DNA from 3 places in the Psychrobacillus sp. 05T411 genome. Region 2 is predicted to be linked to each of the others. Evidence: riboswitches for the same ligand, from Rfam matches in the RefSeq annotation. Region 2 holds a riboswitch; each other region holds the start of a gene.

Region 1 (5,976 bases), on a different contig from region 2:
GCAGCTGCTATTGCTGCTGGTAAGTTTAACGATGAAATTGTTCCAGTAGAAGTAGTGAAGCATTTTGTAGATGAAAATAATAAAGCTGGGGAGAAAAAGCTTTTATTTGAAATGGATGAAGGTGTTCGAGTTGGTACATCGATCGAAACGCTTGCAAAGTTGAGACCTGCATTTAATGTACGTGGATCGGTAACAGCAGGTAATGCTTCGCAAACTTCGGACGGAGCAGGTGCAGTACTTGTGATGGATCGTGAAGTTGCAGTAGCACAAGGTTTAAAACCTATGGCTAAATTCCGTTCGTTCGCAGTGGGCGGGGTTGCACCAGATGTAATGGGGATTGGTCCGATTGTAGCCGTTCCAAAAGCATTAAAACTTGCAGGATTAGCTATTGAAGACATCGACGTTTGGGAAATCAATGAAGCATTCGCTTCGCAATCTATCCAAGTTGTACGTCACTTAGGCATTGATATCGACAAAGTGAATGTAAACGGTGGAGCGATTGCACTCGGACATCCACTAGGGGCAACTGGAACGATCTTGACATTAAAAATGATGAGCGAGCTTAAACGACAAGGAAAACAATTTGGAGTTGTAACGATGTGTATTGGCGGGGGAATGGGAGCAGCAGGCGTTTTTGAACTTTTATAACTTCATTCAGCAAAAAATGACTGCTGAATGAAGTTATAGCCTCCGGCGGATGCCACAGATTTTTAGAGGAATTTATCGAGCAAGCTCGATAAAAATCTGAGTGCAATGTTTTCTGCGACGAGCTTGCGCAGGAGCAAATACGACGAGGCGAATTTGATTACAAAATAATAGGGGGAAATGAACATGGCGGAAGTAAAGGAAGTTATTAAAGGTGGAAGCTTTTTAGTAGAAGATGTGGATGCAAGCCGTATTTTCACACCAGAGGATTTTACAGATGAACAAAAAATGATTGCGAAAACTGCGGAGGATTATGTTAAAAATGAAGTATTACCTGTCGTAGAAAAACTGGAAAATCATGAGTTTGAGCATTCGGTTCGATTACTTAAATCAGCAGGTGATCTTGGCTTACTTGCAGCGGATATTCCAGAAGAGTATGGCGGGATTGCATTAGATAAAATTTCTTCTGCATTAATTGCGGAGAAATTATCTGTAGCAGGTGGTTTTTCAATTACACATGGTGCTCATGTAGGGATCGGAACATTACCAATCGTCCTTTTTGGTAATGAAGAACAAAAACAAAAATACTTACCAAACTCTGCTTCTGGTGCGAAAATCTCTGCATATGCACTTACAGAGCCAGGTTCAGGTTCAGATGCACTAGGAGCGAAAACTAATGCAAGGTTAAATGCAGAAGGGACGCACTATATTTTAAACGGTGAAAAGCAATGGATTACAAATGCAGGTTTTGCAGATGTATTTGTTGTTTACGCAAAAGTGGATGGGGATAAATTCACTGCATTCATCGTAGAAAGAACATTCCCAGGCGTATCCGTTGGAGCGGAAGAAAAGAAAATGGGCATTAAATCATCTTCGACTCGTACGCTTATTTTACAAGATGCGCAAGTGCCGGTAGAAAACTTACTTGGTGAAATTGGTCGAGGTCATGTCATTGCGTTCAATATTTTAAATATTGGCCGTTACAAATTGGGAGTTGGAACTGTTGGAGGTTCAAAACGTGCATTGGAATTAGCGATTTCTTATGCGAATCAGCGTCAACAATTCAAAACACCTATCTCTTCTTTTAATTTGACGAAACAAAAATTAGCGACAATGGCATCGAAATTATATGCAACAGAAAGCTTAATCTACCGTACTGTTGGCTATTTTGAGGACCGTATGAGTCAGTTGAGTGCTGAAGAACAAAAGGACGGAAAAGCAATTGCAGCATCTATCGCAGAATATGCAATTGAATGTTCGATTAATAAAGTCGTAGGCTCAGAAGTATTGGATTATATCGCAGATGAAGCTGTTCAGTTACATGGCGGATATGGCTTCATGCAAGAATACGAAGTGGAACGCATTTATCGTGACTCTCGTATTAACCGCATTTTCGAAGGAACAAATGAAATTAATCGATTGATCGTTCCAGGGACTTTCTTGAAAAAAGCAATGAAAGGCGAATTGCCACTACTTCAAAAAGCACAAAGCCTGCAAGAAGAGTTACTGATGATGATGCCGGAAGAAGTAAGTGATGCGCCACTAGAACAAGAAAAAGTTTTAGTAGCAAATGCAAAGAAAATTGGTTTACTAGCTGCAGGTCTTGCCGCACAACGTTTCGGTACAAAGTTAGAGGCAGAACAAGAAGTTTTAGTAAACATTGCAAATATCGCTAATAACTTATTCGCAATGGAATCTGCTGTTCTACGTACAGAAAAAGCAATTGGCCGTGACGGAGCAGAAAAAGCAAACCAAAAATTGCTTTATACACAAATTTTCTGCCAAGAAGCATTCGATGAGGTTGAAAAAGCTGCGAAAGAAACGTTAATCGCTTCTGTAGAAGGCGATACATTACGCATGATGCTTTCTGCGCTTCGTAAACTAACACGTTATACTCCATATAATGTTATTACAAAAAAACGCGAAGCTTCTGTTAAATTAATAGACGCGGAGAAATATGTTGTCTAATTAGCTCACTATAAAAATACAGGGAACCGTAGTGCGGTTCCCTGTATTTTTTGATATGATAAATAGAAAAAGGTGAGAAGTAATGACAATTCAATTTTTTGGATATCCTAAATGTAGTACATGTAATAAAGCAAGTAAATGGTTAAAAAACCATGATGTAGAGTTTGTTCAACATCATATTGTGGAAACACCTCCTTCTAAGGAACTTATAAAAGAGATGCTTTCTGCGAGTGGCTTGGAATTAAAAAAACTTTTTAATACAAGTGGCACGAAATATAGAGAGTTGCAATTAAAGGATAAACTACCAAATATGACGGAAGAAGAACAAATTGAAACGCTAGTATCGGATGGAATGCTTGTAAAAAGACCACTTGTCTTTGATGGTAAGCATTTGACTCTTGGTTTCAAAGAAGAAGAGTTTGAACATATTTGGACAAACAACTAAAGTAGCTTGTTTTTACAATAAAAATATGTGAATATTATAAGTGAATATATAACTTATTTGAGAGGGGTATAATTATGAGCACACCAAAAGAATTGAAATATTCAGAAGAACATGAATGGGTAAAAACAGAAGGTGGAAATGCGCGTATTGGTATTACGCATTTTGCACAATCTGAGCTAGGAGATATCGTGTTTGTTGAGCTTCCACAAGTGGGAGACGATATTAAAGCGGGAGATCCATTCGGTAGTGTAGAATCAGTAAAAACTGTTTCAGAACTTTATGCTCCAATAAGTGGAAAAGTTGTAGAAGTAAATAGTGAACTAGAAGATAGCCCTGAATTTGTAAACGAATCTCCGTATGAAAATGCATGGATGATCGTTGTAGAACCATCAGATGCTTCAGAAATTGATGGTTTATTGTCTGCGGAAAAATACGAAGAATTAATTTCAGAATAATAATCAAAACGCCGGTTAATTGTCGGCGTTTTTTTCATATACTATGTTAACGATATAATTAGGGAGAGAAGCTAATTGGCTAATGTTTTTAGTGAAAAAGTAATTCTCGTTGAAGGAAGGTCGGATAAGCTCCAACTTTTACGACTTCTTGATGAATCCCCAGAAATTATTTGTACGAATGGTACGATCTCGAACGTAAAACTAGAAGAAATTTTAAGCCCATATGATGATTTTCCCATCTATGCATTTTTGGATGCGGATAAATCTGGCGAACAAATTCGATCCATCGTCCGAAAAGAATATCCAGAAGCAATACATCTATACACAAATCCAATGTACTGTGAAGTGGCCAACACCCCTTTCAAAGTTTTGGCTTCTATATTGAAACGTGTTAATATTAAGGTGAAAAAAGAATTTTTACTTTAGGATGATGTGTTGTGAATGAATGGACGCGAGAACAGTGGGAGCACCATAAAAAGGACGGACAGCTTTCGCTATTTTATCTTTATACACCGATGTGCGGTACTTGCATGGTAGCAAATAAGATGATGCAAGTGATCAATGAATTAGTACCAAATCCAATAGGTCAAGCAAATATAAATTATTTAGAAAGCCTAGCAATGGATTATGAAATTGAAAGTGTTCCTTGCCTGTTGATTGCTAAAAAAGGACACGTATACAAAAAAATATACGCTTTTCAATCCGTTCCTTTTCTAGTTGAAACAATAAAAAGTATTGACGATGAATTGGTTATATGATAATATACGTTTTACTGAGCAATAAAATCAAATAGTGTTACTCTTATTAAGAGTGGTGGAGGGAAGTGCCCTACGAAGCCCGGCAACCGTCATGTAAATGAAATGGTGCCAAATCACACAAAGCTAATGCTTTGGGAAATGAGAGAATGGATAAGTTCTATTTAGATAGAAAACTTACTTCCCTTCTGCTCTTTTGCAGAAGGGATTTTTTACTGTTAAAGGAAAGGTGAGATTTACATGATTAGTTTAAAAGAAGTTTCGAAGAAGTTCCAAACGAAACAAGGTACGATAATTGCTGTGGATGATGTAAATCTTGACATAAAGCAAGGCGAAATTTTCGGCATTATTGGATATAGTGGTGCCGGAAAAAGTACATTAATCCGGTTACTCAATGGATTAGAGAAACCAACTGCTGGACAAATAATAGTAAATGAAAAAGAAATCACTTCAATAAATGAGGATAAGCTTCGTCAAGTTCGACATAAAGTAAGTATGATTTTCCAACATTTTAACTTGTTATGGTCCAGAACAATTGCAGAAAATATTGCTTTCCCACTTGAAATTGCTGGAGTACCAAAGGATCAGCGAACGGCCCGTGTGAATGAATTGATAGAACTTGTTGGGCTTGAAGGAAGAGGGAATTATTATCCTTCTCAGCTATCAGGGGGGCAGAAACAGCGTGTAGGCATTGCACGTGCCTTAGCAAATCGTCCAGAAGTGTTACTCTGTGATGAAGCAACATCTGCACTCGATCCAGAAACAACGGATGCTATTTTAGATTTATTAGTTAGCATTAATGAAAAACTAGGTTTAACGATTGTGTTAATCACACACGAAATGCAAGTCATTCAAAAGATCTGCAATCGAGTGGCAGTAATGGAAGGCGGGCGTGTTGTTGAAGAAGGCGACGTGTTAGAAGTTTTCCAAAACCCAGAACAACCAATTACAAAACGATTCTTATCACAAGTATCAGAAGTAGGACAAGCGCAGCAGACGATACAAAATTTAGTAGATCTATATCCCAATGGCAAGTTAATCAAACTCGTTTTCGTCGGAGAACAGACCGAGCAACCAATTCTTTCAAGACTCATCAAACAATTTGAGCTAGAAGTAAATATCGTTCAAGGAAATATTTCACATACAAAAAGTGGTGCATTTGGTACGCTAATTCTCCAAATAGATGGAGATGCAAAAGCGGTCGATGAAGCGATTCGATTTATACATGAACAGAAAGTAAGTACAGAGGTGATCAACAATGATTAATACGCTTTTTCCGAATGTTGATTGGCCTAAAATGTGGGAAGCAGCACTAGAAACATTATATATGACAGCAGTCTCCACTATATTAACTGCCATTTTTGGTTTAGCACTTGGGCTCTTATTATTTTTAACAAGTCCACATCAAGCATGGGCAAATAAGCTAGCCAACTGGTTGACAGGTGCTTTTGTTAATATTTTCAGGTCTATTCCGTTTATTATTTTAATCATATTATTAATTCCTATAACGATATTTTTAGTTGGTACAATGCGTGGTCCAAATGCTGCTTTTCCAGCTCTTGTCATTGGAGCTGCTCCATTCTATGCACGTATGGTGTTAATCGGTCTACGAGAAATCGATAAAGGAGTTTTAGAAGCGGCAAAATCAATGGGTGCCAAAACCTCTACTATTATATGGAAGGTTTTACTTCCTGAATCGATGCCAGCT
Region 2 (5,382 bases):
TATGTGCAGCCATACTATCTGTAATCAGGGTGACATCTACTCCTGATTGCTGAAGCTCCCATACAGTAAGTCGTGCTCCTTGAAATACAGGCCTCGTTTCACAAGCGAATACTTGGAACTGCTTCCCTTTTTCACTGCCTAAATGGAATGGTGCTAATGCAGTCCCATATTTGGCAGTGGCAATGGTGCCAGCGTTACAAATAGTCATGACTTTTGTATAGTCTTCAAGTAAAGATAAAGCATATTCACCAATAGCACGGCAAGATGCCTCATCCTCCTCGTATATATTATCCGCTTCTTCTAACAACTGCTTCTTCGCTTCTTGCACAGTTTCTGCCTGCTCTACTGCACCACGTAAACGCTCTAAAGCCCACACTAAATTGACGGCTGTTGGTCTAGATTCTGCTAAATATAGCGTATCTTTACTTAATAATTGATGGAATTCTTCTAAAGAATTTGTTTCGTAATACTGTGCCGCTGCTGCTAACCCATAGGAAGCAGTAATGCCGATTGCCGGAGCTCCACGTACTTTTAACGTAATGATGGCATCATACACATCTTCCAGTGTTTCCAGTGTTACATATTCCACCTCAAGTGGTAGTTTCTGTTGGTCCAGTATTTCGAGCCGCTGGTTGTTCCATTTGATTGATAACGGAATACTCATTTTTGCAACTCCTCTAGTAAGTCGATTACTGCCTGGATTGAACTAATTTCTTTACGCTTTAAGATAAATAATTCTCCTAAATGTAAAGCTTGTTTCTTCGCCAAAATTCTTTGTGCGTCGTCTACGATTCCATCCAAGTCTTTCACATGCGCTAAACCGATTGTACGTCGAATTAATTCGCAACCAGCAAAGCCCAGTGTATCTTGGAACACTTTATCCAGTACATATGCTTCAAATCCTTGCGTATCTTTATATGATTCAACCGCCTCTTTTTGCCAAAGTTCCGAAAACTTAGACGAAAATACTTCCCATGTCTTTTCGATATGGTGAAGGATTACAACTCGCTCCTCCCCTTCTCTTGTAATCGTTTGAAAGATTAGGTTAGCTAGAAATAGTCCAACATCAAAGCCAATTGGTCCATAAAAAGCAAACTCCGGATCAATTACTTTCGTTTCGGTTTCACTCGCAAAAATACTCCCTGTATGCAAATCTCCATGGAGTAATGCTTCCGCTTCGGTTAAAAAGCTTTTCTTCAATTTCGCGACTTCCAATTTTAAAAGCTCATTACTCCAAATAGCTTCTACATCTACTCGCAACGAAGGTTCAAAATCATTTGTTTCAAGATCAAAAAATGGATCCGTGAAAATTAGATCTTCTGTAATTTTACATAGCTCGGGATTGGAAAACTCTGAAACTAGTTTCTTTTTTTCAAAAGGATGTAATGCAAAATCAGACGTATGAAATAAGGTTTGTGCAAGATATTCCCCAATATCAGTCGCTAACTTCGGATAGGATTCCAAACGGATCAATCCTTCTCTTGCAATAGTCAAATGGGATAAGTCTTCCATCACTGTAATCGCCAAGTCTTCATCCATTACATATACTTCAGGTACTAGCCCTGCCGCAAATTGCCCGTGTTTTTTTAATGCATTGGCTTCAATTTGTGCACGCTTTAATGTTAGTGGCCAACTTTCACCAACTACTTTTGCATACGGTAATGCTTGTTTTATAATGATTCCTTTTCCGCTTTTAGGATCCCGAATGCGAAAAACATAGTTTAAATTACCATCACCAATTTCACTACACTCTAATTCCAATTCATTTGAAAATAGACCTTGTTGTTTGACATATACGATTGCCTGCTCTTCTGTTAAAGATTCATATTGTTTCTTCGTTGCAATTGTCATTTTTCTCTACCTTTCTTCACAAAATAAAAACCTCTTTCCAAAGAAAGAGGCGTAGAATAAGAGATTTCTCGCCTCTTATCTTTCAGAAAGTTTCCTTTCTGATGGAATTAGCACCGTGCCTTAAGAGATTGTTATCTCGGCGCAAAAAGCGCCCCGTCTCACAACGGTATTACGGTCGGTTGCTGGGCTTCATCGGGCCATTACCCTCTGCCTGCTCTTGATAAGAGTGCTATTATTTTTTACGTAATGTTATTTGATTAGAATCCTAGCATATTTGAAAAAGAAATGTCAACCGGCTTTTTTAATTTTATAAAAAATCTAAATACTATATTGACATTACTTCGATTGCATGAAATAATCATTATTACTTTGACAATTAACTGAAATCTTAATTTAATATTTTTTCTTATTTAGAGCAGGTGGAGGGACGAGCCCTATGATACCCGGCAACCGGTCCAACCAATGGATACGGTGCTAATTCTTGCAGTCGATCGACTGAGAAATAAGAAGTCGTTAAACGTTTAACCTCTTCTTATTTGAAGAGGTTTTTTTATTTATAGGGAATTTGACTTTAAAGGAGATTGAAATCATGAGTGGAGTAACTTCTGTTTATCAATTGTATGGGAATCCAGGATCATTTGAAAAAAAAGCAGAGGGCATTGCTTTAGGTTTAACGATTGGTTCGTGGACGGATTTACCATTATTGGAACAACAACAATTAAAACAGCATAAAGGGAATGTTGTATCGATTACGGAGTTTGAAAATGTACTACATCCATCTAAACCAGAACAAATTAGAGCAGAGATAAAAATAGCGTATCCTAGTGCTAACTTTTCCGCTGATTTGCCTGCCATTTTAACGACCGTTTTTGGCAAGTTATCATTAGACGGTGAAGTAAAACTATTAGACTTAGAATTTTCACCAGAACTTTTAGCTCAGTTTCCTGGGCCAAGATTTGGTATCGAGCATATAAGAAACTTGTTAAATGTACATGATCGACCACTCATCATGAGTATATTCAAAGGCGTCATTGGACGAGATATCAACTATCTAGCAGAACAGCTTCGACATCAGGCACTTGGAGGAGTCGATTTAGTAAAAGACGATGAGATCCTTTTCGACAATCCATTGACACCTTTTGAGAAGCGAATTACAACTGCCAAAGAAGTGTTAGATCAAGTGTATGAAGAAACAGGACATCGAACGCTTTATGCAGTGAATTTATCTGGACGGACCTCACAGCTACGTGAAAAGGCGAAAATAGCGAAAGAACTTGGAGCAGATGCTTTACTACTAAACGTTCATGCATACGGGCTGGACGTACTTCAAGAACTTGTAGAAGACGATGAGATTCAACTACCATTTATGGCACATCCCGCATATAGTGGTGCTTTCACTTCTTCCCCATTTTACGGAGTTGCAACATCTCTTTTACTTGGCAAACTAACACGCTATGCCGGGGCTGATTTTTCATTATTCCCTTCTCCTTACGGTAGTGTAGCACTTGAGAAAAAAGCAGCTCTTTCTTTAGGAGAAGAGCTAACAAAAGCAAGTACTGTAAAACAAACTTTCCCAGTTCCTTCTGCAGGTATTCACCCTAGTTTAGTACCTCTATTAATGCAAGACTATGGAATTGATAGCATTATCAATGCCGGGGGCGGGGTACATGGACATCCAGCTGGTGCGATTGGCGGAGGCCTTGCCTTCAGACAAGCTGTGGAAGCCGTACTTGCTGGAATTCCACTTTCAGAAGCGGCAAAACAGCATGTTGAACTCAACTCAGCAATTGAATTATGGGGGTAATCACTTTGAAAAAACTAGTCATCTTTTGCGATTTTGATGGCACTATTACGACTAAAGATAATATCATCTCGATTATGAAAAAGTTTGCACCTCCCGAATATTTGCCGATTAAAGAGAATATTCTTGGGCAAAAGCAATCGATTCGTGAAGGGGTAGCCCAAATGTTTGCATTACTTCCTACTTCATTGAAAGAGCAAATTATTTCTTTTTTGTTAGAGCAAGCACAAATTCGCGATGGTTTTGCTGAATTTGTTTCATATACAAAACAAAACAATATCCCCCTCTACATTGTGAGTGGAGGAATCGATTTTTTCGTGCATCCAATGCTTGAACCATTCGGGCCTTTTTCAGATATTTATTGCAATGAATCGGACTTTTCGGGGGAATCGATACGCATTAACTTCCCATATGAATGTGATGGGCAATGTACAAATCAAGGCTGTGGTTGTTGCAAGCCATCCATTATTCGCAAACTAAAAGACAGTGATTCGTTAAGTGTTGTCATTGGAGATTCTATTACGGATTTAGAAGCTGCTAAATTAGCAGACATTGTAATTGCACGGGATTTCCTCATTGAAAAATGCGAAGAACTTCATATTCCTTATGAACCGTTTGAAAGCTTCCATGATGTCATTAATACTATAGATGCAAAGTTAGGTGCGGAAATATGACAGCACTTCAAAGCAAATGGGATGAACTAGCAGACATAAAAGATGAACTAGCTATACGAGATTGGTTCATGGGAACTAGTGGAAATTTAGCGATAAAAGTGAGCGATCAACCACTACAATTTTTAGTAACTGCTAGTGGAAAAGATAAAAAGAAGCGAACAACGGAAGACTTCTTACTAGTAAACGGTATCGGAAATCCAGTGGAAAAGACCGATTTAAAACCATCTGCAGAAACATTACTGCACTGTGCCATATATGACAAAACCTCTGCTGGCTGTAGTCTTCATGTTCATACAGTCGCAAATAATGTCATTTCTGAAATATACGGTGATGATGGGAAAATTGACTTTCAAGGTCAAGAACTTATTAAAGCTTTTGGTTTATGGGAAGAGGATGCGTTGCTCTCTATTCCTATTATTCCAAATCACGCAGACATTCCCAAGCTGACAGAAGAATTTAGTTCCCATATACACGCTGATAAAGGAGCCGTATTAATCCGAAATCATGGAATCACTGTTTGGGGTAAAGACGGTTTCGAAGCAAAGAAACTATTAGAAGCTTGTGAGTTTTTATTTCAGTATCAATTAGCATTACTTCAACTAAGATCAAAATAAGAGAGGAAGATTGAAATGGCGATTATTAAAATTCAAGGAACAAATGAAACAATTGAAGCACAAAACGAGGTTGCAGCATTTTTAGAAAACCAAGAAGTAGTTTATGAACATTGGGATATTGAAAAATTACCAGTCCATCTTCGTGAAAAATTTGATCTTAACGATGCAGAAAAAGAGGAAATTCTACAAGCTTTTCAAGCGGAAATTGATGATATTTCAAAACGACGTGGCTATCAAGCATCCGATATTATTTCCTTATCCGATTCTAATCCAAACTTAGATGAGCTGTTGAAAAATTTTGAACGCAAACATATCCATACGGACGATGAAGTTCGTTATATTGTAAGTGGTCATGGAGTCTTTATCATCCAAGGAAAAGATGAGCGTTTCTTTGAAGTTCATTTAACTCCTGGAGATTTAATCTCTGTTCCTGAGAATATTA
Region 3 (5,976 bases), on a different contig from region 2:
ATTTACCTGTACCGACCCATTATTTAAAACAGGATGAAACGGTGATTACTACAACCTTATTATCCGTTTATTTTTCTCATAATATTCCTATTGAACAGCTTTCCATTGATTTAATCGAACCACGGTTAATACAAAACGTATTGGAGGACATCGGGCAGTCGGAACAATATCCACATATGCTAACCATTGACCCAACCTTTGAATTAGAAGAAGTCGTAAATTTTCACAAAAAATTATACCATAGCGGAAAAACTTCCCTCTCAATTACGAGTATTCACGCCGTTTTTCATGCATTACAAGACAATAAGGTTCCTGTCATTCGAATGCTAGATTCTAAAAACTCAATTTTAAAAGGACTAGAAGAAGCAAAGTCAATGGCGCTTTTAGTAAAAAGCGAATCTGCAAAAATTGCTATTGGATACATCCAATCAAATGAAGTAATTTCAGAAGAAGTGCTAAAGAAAATAGCTAATACTATTCAAGCAAACTTTGTTCAAACAGATAATCATTTATATACGTTCTTTTCAACCCAAGGTAATGTGGAAATAGCGCTTGAAAATAATACAATTCAACATTGGTTTGACCTTGCTAAAAGACCTATCAAAATTGCGTTCGGCTACGGAAAGACGGTTATAGAAGCAACACAAAATGCAAAAGATGCCTTGCCGTATACAGCTGCGAACACCGCTTACTTAATAACCGATCATAAAGAACTACTTGGCCCATATCCTAATCGTCAACAGCAAATACAACTCAAAACAAATGATCCTAAACTGGTGAAAATAGCAAAAGAAACAACATTAAGTCCGGCAAATTTATCTAAAATCATGCAATTTAGTCGCTCGCATGGCTCAATTGAATTTACAGCATATGATTTAGAAATCTATTTACAGGTAAGTAGGCGTACAACGGAACGTTTGTTGAAAAAGCTAGTAGATCAAGGATATGCACGTATTATTGGAGAAGAAATGACTTACCAACAAGGACGCCCCCGTTCTATTTACGAGTTCAACTTCCCTACTTATTGATGAAAAGGAAAGTTCAATCATGCTGAACTTTCCTTTTCCTTTTACGCTTCCACTGTTTCTTTTTGTTGCATGGCTACTATTTCTGCTTTTGATAATTTTTGAATTGTAAATCCAGTTACTGCATATCCAATGGATAGAAGTGGAACAACGTAGTTTAAAATTGCATACGGAGCGTATTCAAATGCCCCAACCCCTAAAGTTCCTAATATAAAGACACCACAAGTATTCCAAGGGATAAAGACAGACGTTAGTGTTCCGCCATCTTCCAAAGCTCGTGAAAGGTTTTTCGAATGTAATCCCATCTTTGTGTAAGCAGCAGCAAACATGCGAGATGGTACAACGATGGAAATATATTGTTCAGAACATGTCGCATTTGTAGCAAAGCATGCAATAATCGTTGAAGCAACTAATGAACCTGCGGACTTTGCCAGTTTAAGTATTTGTTTCATCATCGATTGCAGCATACCAGAATACTCTAAAATCCCTCCAAAAGTCATCGCGACAATTGTCATCGATACGGTATACATCATCGAATCTAATCCGCCGCTATTGAATAGACCATCTACCATCTTATTCCCGGTTTCAATTACATAACCACTTTGAAGTGCTGTGAAAGCATCGGAAAGACTGCCCCCTTGCACGACTATTTGTGCGACAGAACCTAAAATAATTCCTATTACTAAGGCAGGTATTGCTGGTACTTTTTTCACTACAAGTACGATTACAGCAACTGGCACCAATAATAACCATGGAGAAATGACAAAGCTTTTCTCTAACATCAGAATGACTTGTTGAATACTTTCCTGATCAATATTACTTTCTTTATATTTCATCCCTAGAAAACCATATACCGTTAAAGCGATAATGACTCCTGGAACTGTAGTAAACAACATATGGCGAATATGTACAAACAAATCAGTACCAGTTAAACCTGCTGCTAAATTGGTCGTATCTGATAATGGCGACATCTTATCTCCAAAATAAGATCCTGAGATAATTGCACCCGCAATGATTGGAGCTGGAATTCCCATACTCAGCCCAATTCCCATTCCTGCGACACCAATAGTTCCCATAGTAGACCAAGAACTACCTATTGAAAGGGAGACAATCATACAAATAACACAAATTGTTACTAAGAAAAAGGCCGGAGTAATGATTTTTAGGCCAAAATATACCATGGAAGCGACTATTCCTCCGCCAATCCAAGCCCCAATCGTCAATCCTACTAACATAATAATAACGACTGCTGGTAATGCTAATTTAATCCCCTTGTACATCATTTCTTCAATATCATTCCACTTAAATCCATGCTTCCAAGCTACTAATGCAGCAACGGACGTCCCGATGATCAACGGTATATGTGGTCCTTGTTCTAAAACAACGACTGCAACAACCATACATAAAATCATCACAAGTAATGGAATCATCGCCCATAATAAAGACATTTCCTTTTTAGAAACTACTTTCTCTTTTTCCCCCATACTATATCCCCCTTAAGACTGTCTAGACAATTTCGAATTGTCGTTAAATAGTCGCTAATAGGATAATTTTAAAGCTAAATCATTTTACCGTCAATTGTTTTTAGCACTATTTGAAAGCGTTTTCGCTATAACTTTTGCACCAATTGCAAGTGCATCATAGTTAAACGTCATATTCGGATGATGTAATCCTGGTGCAAGATCCGCTCCAATACCTATCATTGCAGCTTTCACTTCGGAATGTCTAACCGTATAAAAATGAAAGTCATCGCTTCCAGAAGTAATTACTTCTTCTGCAAGGCTTCCCATTCCAACTACCTCGATAATTCCTTCTCTCGCCATAGCCGCTGCTTCTTTGGAAACTTCCGCACCCGGTGTGATATCTTCCCATTCCCACTCTATTTCTATATCAAATAGTTGTTTGATTGCGTGTAAATCTTTTTCAATTTGGTCTTTCATTTGAAATAAAACAGCATTTTTTTGTGCACGAGCATCAATGGAGAATGTTGCAGTACCGGGAATGATATTGGCATTTTCTCCACCTGCTTGAATTTTCGTTAATTTAGCCGAATATGCTTCAAACGGTGAAAAATAAAGATTTTTAAGTGCCTGATGAATCGCCACTGTCACATCTATGGCATTTTTCCCTTGATGTGGACGTGCGCCATGCGCATCGATTCCACTAATTTTCCCTTCCAGGAACATTGCTGCTCCATGATGTATGGCAGATGAAACTTTTCCAAAAGGAAGTTCTTCTATAGGTCGTAAATGCACTCCAAATAAATGCGTTACATCTTCTAATGCACCTCTGTCAATCATTGCATTGGCACCATTTCCTTTTTCTTCTGCAGGTTGGAATATAAAGCGGATACGTTTGTTTAGTTTTTCATCTTTCAGTAATAATAAAGCTCCTAAAACCATAGAAATATTGGCATCGTGTCCGCAGGAATGATTGGCACGAAACTCGCCATCGACTTCCTGCCAGAGCGCGTCGATATCCGCCCGAACAGCAATGACTTCCTCACCTTCTCCAATTTCAGCCAGTAACCCCGTTACATCATCGAACCGGCGATAAGGTATTTGTAGCTCATCTAATATTTCTGCGAGTTTGTTCGTTGTTTCGTATTCCTTCCAGCTTATTTCTGGGTATTTGTGAAAATGATCAAACCATTGTAGTATTTGTGATTCTACGTTCATTTTTACGCTCCTTATTTTTCAATAATTTCACATACACGTCCTACTTGTCCGTCGGTTAACCGAACCTTTATGCCATGTGGATGGAAAGAGGAATTCGTTAATAAGTCTTTTACGATACCTCTCGTTTTTTCGCCTGTGCGCTGGTCTTTTTTCAAAATGATATATACTTCTAACCCTGGTTTAACTTCTTTTCTATTTTGTCCGTTCATCATCATTCACCTCTTTTTGTATCTTATCATTTTCGTACTTTACATACACTAGTGTGTAAGAAAGTATATAATAGTCTTATTAATACAACAATACTAATTAAAACAATAATTCTTTCAAATTTATATTGACGAAGTCAACATGGTCAAGTATAGTATTTAACATTAACGAAATAATATTTATCTCTTATGAAGAGTAGCGGAGGGACTGGCCCGTTGAAGCTCGGCAACCAACCATATGTTTATGTATGGAAAGGTGCTAAATCCTGCAAAACGATTTCGTTTTGAAAAATGAGAGAGGACGTCTGCATATATTCAAATTGCTAATGAACCTCTCATTTCTGAGAGGTTTTTATTATTTCTATATCAAATTAGAAAACAACAGATAGGAGAATAATGATGAAAAAGTGGTTATTTACAGGATTACTCATTTTAGTTTTAACAGTACTCGCGGCTTGCGGTGGTAAGGAAAAGTCAGAGGAAGCAAATGAAGGCTTATTAAGTGACGGTGTACTTACAGTTGGCGTAACTGCCGGTCCACACGAAGAAATCGTTGAAAAAGTGAAAGAACTAGCAGAAAAAGATGGTCTAAAAATTGAACTACAAGTGTTTTCCGACTACGTAATGCCCAATGTGGCTTTATCCGAGAAAGAAATTGACATGAATATTTTCCAAACGATTCCTTTCTTTGAACAAATGAAAAAAGACCGGAATTTGGATTTAGTAGCTGTAGGTAAAACAGTCACTTTCCCAATGGGTATTTACTCCAATCAAGTAAAAGATGTTAAGGAACTGCCAGATGGTGCGAAAATTGGATTACCAAATGACCCGACTCAAGGTGGACGTGCCCTGATGCTATTTGAAAGTGCTGGTATGATCAAGATCAAAGAAGGTCTAGACACTAATTCTACAATCCATGACATTGTAGAGAATACGAAGAACTTCCAATTTGTTGAACTTGATGCTGCACAAATTCCCCGTCAATTGAATGAACTTGACGCGGCAGCTATCAACACGAACTTCGTAATAGATGCTGGTTTATCGCCAGCTGATGACTCGATTTTTATTGAGCCAAAAGATTCTCCATTCGTGAACATTATCGCTGTCAGAAGCGAATCAAAAGACGATGAAGTGATTCAACAATTTGTTGATTTGTATCGTTCCGAAGAAGTGAAACAATTTATCGAAGAAAGATTTGATGGATCCCTCATTCCTTCTTGGTAATGAAAGGCTATCCTTCTATCGAACATTCCAAACTATAATAGTACTAGTTGAGAGAACGTTACCAATTCAGGTAACGTTCTCTTTCGATTAGTTGATATTGTGGAATAAGAAAAGTGAAATTATTTATTTGCCTATTTCACTACATCTTCGTTATCGAAAGTGGAAACTTTCTATTTGGCCGTTTTTCTCATGAAGTTAGTATCACCAATTACTTGAGTGAATCCCCATTTTTCATAAAAAGATATTTTGTCAGATTTACAATACAATTCAAAGCTTTGTACAGATTGAAGTTTAGGATGTGTCATTACTTGATCTAACAATATTCTCCCCAAACCTTTCCCTTGATACTCTTCGTGGATAATAACATCGAATATTAATGCCTTATAGACAAAATCTGAAAGAACACGTATGAAACCAATGAGTCTATTCGTTTTATTTTCACATATTCCAATGAGGATGTCTGTGTTTTCAAGCATTACTAGCACGTCTTCAAACTTTCGCTTATCTGTCCACCATTCTTGTTTGTATAATTCGTAAAGTTCTATGATTTGTTGTTCATCTAGTGTTGAGATGATATTGTAATTCATGTACGCTTCATTCCCTTCAAAATATATATACTTATATTAAACGGTAATATTCACTTGATGATTCCCAACTCATCCCCCCGATTAAACCTATTGTTTTCAATGTATTAATTCCTCTTAATGAATTGATTCTATATTCCTTAATTACGACAATTAAAGAACCTTTTCCTTTAACATATCCAGTAAAATTTACTACTTTCTATTTTTATAATGTATAAAACTGGATTACGATTTTTATTGACTAAACCATATGTAATAG

The links. A riboswitch is a leader RNA that binds a small molecule or an ion and turns the genes downstream of it on or off. The one in region 2 is predicted to bind S-adenosylmethionine.
Region 1: linked by a shared signal. The riboswitch ahead of AC1DFT_RS01660 (methionine ABC transporter ATP-binding protein) and the one ahead of AC1DFT_RS18875 (2,3-diketo-5-methylthiopentyl-1-phosphate enolase) in region 2 are both predicted to bind S-adenosylmethionine.
Region 3: linked by a shared signal. The riboswitch ahead of AC1DFT_RS09940 (MetQ/NlpA family ABC transporter substrate-binding protein) and the one ahead of AC1DFT_RS18875 (2,3-diketo-5-methylthiopentyl-1-phosphate enolase) in region 2 are both predicted to bind S-adenosylmethionine.

Annotation. Positions count from the first base shown of each region.
Region 1 covers NZ_JBFTLO010000002.1:23,844-29,819, reverse strand. The annotation lists gene AC1DFT_RS01690 (acetyl-CoA C-acetyltransferase) at 1-648, shown strand, start outside; gene AC1DFT_RS01685 (acyl-CoA dehydrogenase family protein) at 832-2,613, shown strand; gene AC1DFT_RS01680 (arsenate reductase family protein) at 2,696-3,058, shown strand; gene gcvH (glycine cleavage system protein GcvH) at 3,133-3,513, shown strand; gene AC1DFT_RS01670 (toprim domain-containing protein) at 3,589-3,939, shown strand; gene AC1DFT_RS01665 (thioredoxin family protein) at 3,951-4,271, shown strand; SAM riboswitch class I at 4,312-4,416, shown strand; gene AC1DFT_RS01660 (methionine ABC transporter ATP-binding protein) at 4,509-5,534, shown strand; gene AC1DFT_RS01655 (methionine ABC transporter permease) at 5,527-5,976, shown strand, end outside.
Region 2 covers NZ_JBFTLO010000038.1:6,527-11,908, forward strand. The annotation lists gene mtnA (S-methyl-5-thioribose-1-phosphate isomerase) at 1-664, opposite strand, end outside; gene mtnK (S-methyl-5-thioribose kinase) at 661-1,851, opposite strand; SAM riboswitch class I at 1,924-2,078, opposite strand; SAM riboswitch class I at 2,255-2,360, shown strand; gene AC1DFT_RS18875 (2,3-diketo-5-methylthiopentyl-1-phosphate enolase) at 2,441-3,655, shown strand; gene AC1DFT_RS18880 (2-hydroxy-3-keto-5-methylthiopentenyl-1-phosphate phosphatase) at 3,661-4,326, shown strand; gene AC1DFT_RS18885 (methylthioribulose 1-phosphate dehydratase) at 4,323-4,940, shown strand; gene AC1DFT_RS18890 (1,2-dihydroxy-3-keto-5-methylthiopentene dioxygenase) at 4,956-5,382, shown strand, end outside.
Region 3 covers NZ_JBFTLO010000009.1:127,952-133,927, forward strand. The annotation lists gene AC1DFT_RS09920 (hypothetical protein) at 1-1,028, shown strand, start outside; gene nhaC (Na+/H+ antiporter NhaC) at 1,070-2,509, opposite strand; gene AC1DFT_RS09930 (amidohydrolase) at 2,600-3,703, opposite strand; gene AC1DFT_RS09935 (YwbE family protein) at 3,715-3,912, opposite strand; SAM riboswitch class I at 4,094-4,207, shown strand; gene AC1DFT_RS09940 (MetQ/NlpA family ABC transporter substrate-binding protein) at 4,309-5,133, shown strand; gene AC1DFT_RS09945 (GNAT family N-acetyltransferase) at 5,304-5,720, opposite strand; partial or broken gene AC1DFT_RS09950 (aspartate racemase) at 5,755-5,820, opposite strand.